Linked DNA regions of Blastococcus colisei. The protein of the gene in region 2 interacts with the protein of the main gene of each other region in a pairwise test. Links are inferred from orthologs where the notes say so. Each region holds a gene or a part of one and is shown on either strand. Other genes may lie near its edges.

What was found.
Region 1: the proteins of ndk (region 2) and FHU33_RS16050 interact in binary tests that used the Escherichia coli proteins (3 or more experiments, as listed by UniProt). The link is inferred for Blastococcus colisei from one-to-one orthologs.

The regions. Positions count from the first base shown.
Region 1 is NZ_VFQE01000001.1:3,369,306-3,372,324, forward strand. What follows is about bases 94-2,798. They hold FHU33_RS16050 (5-formyltetrahydrofolate cyclo-ligase), read right to left. Parts: upstream 1,891-2,798; coding sequence 1,297-1,890; downstream 94-1,296. Other genes in these bases: FHU33_RS16045 (aldehyde dehydrogenase family protein), read right to left, coding at 94-1,230; FHU33_RS16055 (amidohydrolase family protein), read right to left, coding at 1,935-2,798. In the rest of the region: more of FHU33_RS16045, read right to left, coding at 1-93; more of FHU33_RS16055, read right to left, coding at 2,799-2,963; FHU33_RS16060 (DUF1932 domain-containing protein), read right to left, coding at 2,960-3,019. UniProt on the Escherichia coli protein: Involved in the removal of 5-formyltetrahydrofolate.
Region 2 is NZ_VFQE01000001.1:3,508,333-3,511,540, forward strand. Bases 125-3,018 are described here. They hold ndk (nucleoside-diphosphate kinase), read right to left. Parts: upstream 1,836-3,018; coding sequence 1,413-1,835; downstream 125-1,412. Other genes in these bases: FHU33_RS16710 (TIGR03960 family B12-binding radical SAM protein), read right to left, coding at 125-1,294; FHU33_RS16720 (S8 family serine peptidase), read left to right, coding at 1,961-3,018. Also shown: more of FHU33_RS16710, read right to left, coding at 1-124; more of FHU33_RS16720, read left to right, coding at 3,019-3,208. UniProt on the Escherichia coli protein: Major role in the synthesis of nucleoside triphosphates other than ATP. The ATP gamma phosphate is transferred to the NDP beta phosphate via a ping-pong mechanism, using a phosphorylated active-site intermediate.

The DNA.
Region 1 (3,019 bases), 140 kb from region 2 along the record:
GGCGCGGACCACGGCGTCCTCGACGTCGTCGAAGGGCAGGATCGGCAGGGTCGGCCCGAACTGCTCCTCGACGACGACCCGGGCGTCGTCGGCCGGGTCGAGGACCAGCGACGGCGTGAGGAAGTTGCCGACCGAGATGTCGGCTCCGTCGACCGGCTCGCCGAACTCGCGCACCTCGGCACCGGACTCCCGGGCCTGGGCGAGGAGCTCCTGCACGTACTCCTTCTGCCGCGTCTGGTGCAGCGGGCCCATCGTGACGCCCTCGTCGAGGCCGTGGCCGAGCCGGGTGGCCGACAACAGTCCCGACAGCCCGTCCACCACCTCGTCGTACCGGGACCGGTGCACGTACAGCCGCTTGGTGGCCATGCAGATCTGCCCGGTGGAGTCGAACGTGCCGCCGAACATCTTCTGCATCGCCTCTGCGCTCAGGTCGGCGTCGGGCAGCACGATGGCGGGGTCGTTGCCGCCCAGTTCCAGCGCCACGCGGGTCAGCGACCGCGATGCCATCTCCATGATCTTCTTGCCACCGCCGGGGCTGCCGGTGAAGCACACCTTCTTCACCCGGTCGTCCTGGATCAGCGCCGAACCGATCTCGGCGTCGGCCCCGGTCACGACGTTGAGCACACCGGGCGGCAGCAGCTCGGCCACCTTCTGCACCGTGCGGGTCGTGGCCAGCGGCGTGGTCGGCGGCGGCTTCACCACCACGGTGTTGCCGGCGACCAGCGCGTACGGCAGGGAGGCCGCCAGGATGGCCATCGGCCAGTTGAACGGCACGATGACGGTGACCACGCCCAGCGGGAGGTAGGACACCGTCGTGCGGTACGGCGGGGCGGGCAGCGTGACCGACTCCTCGACCCGGTCGGCCAGCCCGACGGCGAGCCGGAAGCGGTGCTCGAACACGATGGAGTCGATGAAGGACTCCATGCGGATCTTGCCGTTCTCGCGGGTCAGGATCTCCGCGACCGCCGGCCGGTCGGCCTCCAGCGGGGCGAGGGCGGCGGTGATCAGCTCGGCCCGCTCCTGCGGGGTCCGGGCCGCCCACTCGGGGAAGGCCCGGTGCGCCGCCGCGACGGCCTCCTCGGCCTGCTTGGCGCTGGCCGCGGCCGCGTAGCCCACCACCGAACGGCCGTCGGCGGGGTCGATCACCTGCAGGTGGTCGTCGGCGCTGCGTACCTCACCGGCGATGAACAGCTCGGTCCTGATCTCCGGCAGCTGGTCCAGAGACACCATTGTCTTCTCCTCGGATAGTGGACGGTGCCTGCGTCTGCAGGCCACGGATGGGGGTGCGGCCGGCGCTCACGGGGAACGCCCCGGGAGCTCCCGCCAGCCGGACGGCGTCACGATGGCGTCGACCGGCCGGTCGTGCGCCTCGGCCGGCAGCTCGTCGACGACCTCGTCGTCGAAGACCAGCGCGACGAGGACGGCGTCCGGGCGGGCGTGCGGGAGGGCGCGGTCGTAGTAACCGCCGCCCCGGCCCAGCCGGATCCCCGCACGGTCCACCGCCAGCGCCGGCACGATGACGACGTCGGCGGTCCCGATCGCGGTGGTGTCGAGCCAGGGGCCGTCCGGCTGCAGCAGACCGAAGCGCCCCGGCACGAACCGGCCGGTGTGCTCCGCCCAGCCGAGTTCCCGGCCCTGGGCGGGGATGACCGGCAGCAGCACCCGGGCGCCGAGCTCTGCGTAGGCCGCCGGCAACCGGCCGTGCCCGGGCTCGGTCGGGTCGGGCACGAAGGCCGCCACGGTGCCGGCACCGGCGAGCCTGCGGACGAGAACGGCGGCGACGGCGGCGGCGGCGGCGGCGCGCTCGGCCTCCGGCCTGCCGATCCGGCGGGCGAGGAGACGCGCCCGCAGCGCGGCCTTGGCCGCGACGGGGTCACCGGGACCGGTCACCGCGGAACCCGCATCCGGAGGCCGCCGACCGCGCGGAACCATGCTCAGGCCCCGGCACCCAGCAGGGCGTCCAGTCGCGGGTAGACCCGCCGGACGTTGCCCTCGAAGACGGCGGCACGCGCCTCCTCGTCGAGCGCCCCGTTGTCGAATGCAGCCTCGACGTACCGGCGGGTGTCGTCGAAGTGGTGGCCGGTGCGCGGGTCGATCCCGCGGACGGCACCCACCATCTCGGAGCCGAAGAGGACGTTCCGGCTGTCGATCACGTCGAGCAGCAGGTCGATGCCCGCCTGGTGGTAGACGCAGGTGTCGAAGAAGACGTTGCCCATGACGTTGGACTCCACCGGGGGCTGGCCGAGCATGTCGGCCAGTCCCCGGTAGCGGCCCCAGTGGTAGGGCACCGCTCCCCCGCCGTGCGGGATGACCAGGCGCAGCTCGGGCAGGTCCGCGAACAGCGTGCCCTGGACCAGCTGCATGAACGCGGTCGTGTCGGCGTTGATGTAGTAGGCGCCCGTCGCGTGGAACACCGGGGTCGCCGAGGCGGAGACGTGGACCATCGCGGGCACGTCCAGCTCGATCATCGCCTCGTAGAAGGCGTACCAGCTCCGGTCGGTCAGCGGCGGCGACGTCCAGTGACCTCCGCTGGGATCGGGATTGAGATTGCACCCGACGAAGCCCAGCTCCTCCACGCAGCGCCGGAGCTCCTCGATCGACGCCCCGACGTCCGCGCCCGGGGACTGCGGCAGCTGGCTGACCCCGACGAACCGGTCGGGGAAGAGCGTGGTGACCCGGTGGACCAGGTCGTTGCACCGCCGGGCCCACTCCAGGCTGACGGCGGCGTCTCCGACGTGGTGCGCCATCGCCGAGGCACGCGGCGAGAAGAGGGTGACGTCGATGCCGCGCTCGTCCATCAGCCTCAGCTGGCTGGTCTCGATGGTCTCGCGGATCTCGTCGTCGCTGATGGCCGGGTAGGCCGGTGGCGTCGTCCCCGCTGTCCAGGCGGCGACCTGCTGCTCGCGCCACGCGGTGTGCGCCGCCGGAGCGGTGGTGTAGTGCCCGTGACAGTCGATGATCATGGCTGCTCCGTCTCCCCGGCGGCCCCTGGCCGGTCGACCGGCACGGCGTCGCGCAG
Region 2 (3,208 bases):
CGGCGATCTCCAGCACGTCCTCGTCGGTCTCGGTGGGCAGGCCGCACATGAAGTAGAGCTTCACCTGGCGCCAGCCGTTGGCGTAGGCGGTGGTGACCGTGCGGACGAGGTCGTCCTTGGACACCGTCTTGTTGATCACCCGCCGGATCCGCTCGCTGCCGCCCTCGGGGGCGAAGGTGAGGCCGGAACGCCGTCCGTTGCGGGACAGTTCGTTGGCGAGGGTGACGTTGAAGGCGTCGACACGGGTGCTCGGCAGGCTGAGGCTGACCTTGGAGTCCTCGTAGCGGTCGGCGAGTTCCTTGGCCAGCTGGCCGATCTCGGAGTGGTCGGCGCTGGACAGCGACAGCAGCCCCACCTCCTCGTAGCCGGTCGCCTTGAGGCCCTGCTCGACCATGGAGCCGATGCCCGTGATGGTCCGCTCGCGCACCGGGCGGGTGATCATCCCGGCCTGGCAGAAGCGGCAGCCGCGGGTGCAGCCGCGGAAGATCTCGACACTCATCCGCTCGTGGACTGATTCCGCCAGCGGGACGATCGGCGTCTTCGGGTAGGGCCACTCGTCGAGGTCCATGACGGTGCGCTTGCCGACCTTCGCCGGGACGTCGTCCCGCGTGCGCTGCACGCCCGCGATGGCGCCGTCCGGCCCGTAGGCGACGGCGTAGAACCGCGGCACGTAGACGCCCTCGACGCGGGCCAGGCGGGCGAGCAGCTCGACGCGGCCGCCGGGCCGCCCCTGCGCCTTCCACGCCTTGACGACGTCGGTGATGTCGCCGACGACCTGCTCGCCGTCACCCAGCACGGCGCAGTCGACGAAGTCGGCGACCGGCTCGGGGTTGAAGGCGGCGTGCCCGCCGGCGACGACGACGGGGTGGCTCTCGTCCCGGTCGACGGCGTGGATGGGAACGCCCGCCAGGTCGAGCGCCTCGAGCAGGTTGGTGTAGCCGAGCTCGGTCGCGAAGCTGACGCCGAGGAGGTCGAAGTCGCGGACCGAGCGGTGCCCGTCGACGGTGAACTGGGGGACGCCGTTCTCGCGCATCAGCGCGGCGAGGTCGGGCCAGACGGCGTACGTGCGCTCGGCGAGGGCGTCGGGGCGCTCGTTGAGCACCTCGTACAGGATCATCAGGCCCTGGTTGGGCAGCCCCACCTCGTAGGCGTCGGGGTACATCAGCGCCCAGTGGACGTCGGCGTCCTCCCAGGGCTTCACCTGCGAGTTCAGTTCACCGCCGACGTACTGGATCGGCTTCTGGATCTGAGCCAGCAGGGGCTCGAGGCGGGGGTACAGAGTCTCACCAGTCATGACCGGTCCAGGGTAGCCGCCGCTCGTCCGACGATCAGGTGTCCTGATCGATCTGGGTCCTCCCTCACGGTCGACCGCGAGGGAGGACCCCACAAGGTGAGGTAGGACGGCGCCGGCGTCAGCCCAGGTCGGGGAAGAAGAGCTTCACCTCGCGCGCGGCGGATTCTGGCGAGTCCGAGCCGTGCACGATGTTGTTCTGCACCTCGAGGGCGAAGTCGCCCCGGATGGTGCCGGGGGCGGCCTTCACCGGGTCGGTGGCGCCGGCGAGAGCGCGGAACGCCTCGATCGTGCGCGGGCCCTCGACGACCAGCGCCATCAGCGGGCCTCCGGTGATGAACTCGACGAGGTCGGCGAAGAAGGGCCGCTCGCTGTGCTCGGCGTAGTGGGTCTCGGCGGTCTCCCGGGTCAGCGTCCGCAGCTCCGCGGCGACCAGGCGCAGCCCCTTGGCTTCCAGCCGCGACAGCACCTCCCCCACGAGGCCGCGGGCGACGCCGTCGGGCTTGACCAGGACCAGAGTGCGCTCGGGCGCGGAGGTGGACACGAGCCGGGAGCCTACGTCGACCAGGTCGCCACCCGTCACGTGGCCGGATGGCACGGCACCGGGCATCTCCCCCCGACGAGGGGAACGATGTCAAGAAGCGGCCCGCGCCTGCCGATCGGGATGCCGTGACCACCCGAGCCCGCCGGACCCTGACCGTCGTCGCCACCGTCGGCGTCCTCGCGGCTGCCTCCGCCCCGGCGTCCGCCGAGACGCCGGTGAACCCCGAGGTCGAGGCCGTCCCGTCCGTCCTGCGCGCGGAGCTGTCGGCCGCCGAGGAGCAGTCGCTCTCGCAGCTGACCGAGGGCGCCGGGGTGCAGGTCGAGGCCTTCGTGGTCACGCCGGGCGGCGCGGAGATCATCACCCTCGACGCAGGCTCCGAGGCCGACGCGCACGTCGCCAGCGGATTGCTCCTGGATCAGCCGTCGGTCGAGGCGGCGAACCTCACCGTGCCGGTCTTCGCGGTCGGCGGCGCGTTGCCGCAGTACGGCAACGTGATGGTGCGCTCGGCCGAGGCCCTCGCCGAGGTCGACAACCCGCTCGCCGACGTCGTCGTCGCCGTGCTGGACACCGGGGTCAACCCGCACACCGAACTGGCCGCCGCGTTGGCGCCCGGCCAGAACTTCACCGACTCGCCCGGCGGCGCATCGGACACCAGCGACCGGCACGGGCACGGCACACACGTGGCCGGCACCGTCGGCGCCGATGCCGGCAGCCAGGTGGAGGGCGTCGCACCGGGCGTGCGGATCATGCCGGTCAAGGTCCTCGGCGACGACGGAGGGGGTTTCTCCAACTGGGCGAACTCGGGCATCGTCTACGCCGCCGACAACGGCGCCGACGTGATCAACCTGTCGCTGGGCGGCCCCGACGCGTCGGGGGTCTTCCGGTCGGCGGTCGACTACGCGCGGTCCAAGGGAGTCACGGTCATCGCCGCGGCCGGCAACGAGGGCAACTCGATCCCCCTCTACCCGGCGGCCGAGGTCGGCGTCATCGCCGTCGCCGCGGTCGACGAAGCCAAGCAGAAGGCCTTCTTCTCCAACTACGGCAGCTACGTCGACGTCGCCGCCCCGGGGGTGGGGATCACCTCCACCGACAAGTCCGGCAGCTACTCGTCCATGAGCGGGACCTCGATGGCCGCGCCGCACGTGGCCGGAGTCGCAGCGCTGGTGAAGGCGGCCGCCCCTGGCTTCACTCCCGATCAGGTCGAGCAGGTACTGATCGCCGTGGCCGAGGACCGCGGTGCCACCGGCCGCGACGACGTCTTCGGCCATGGCCTGGTCGACGCGCTGGGCGCGGTCCGGGCGGCCAACGCCATCGAGACGGGGACGCCGCCGGGCGCGCCGACGATCGGAGCGGTGACCCCGGGCGCCCGCTCG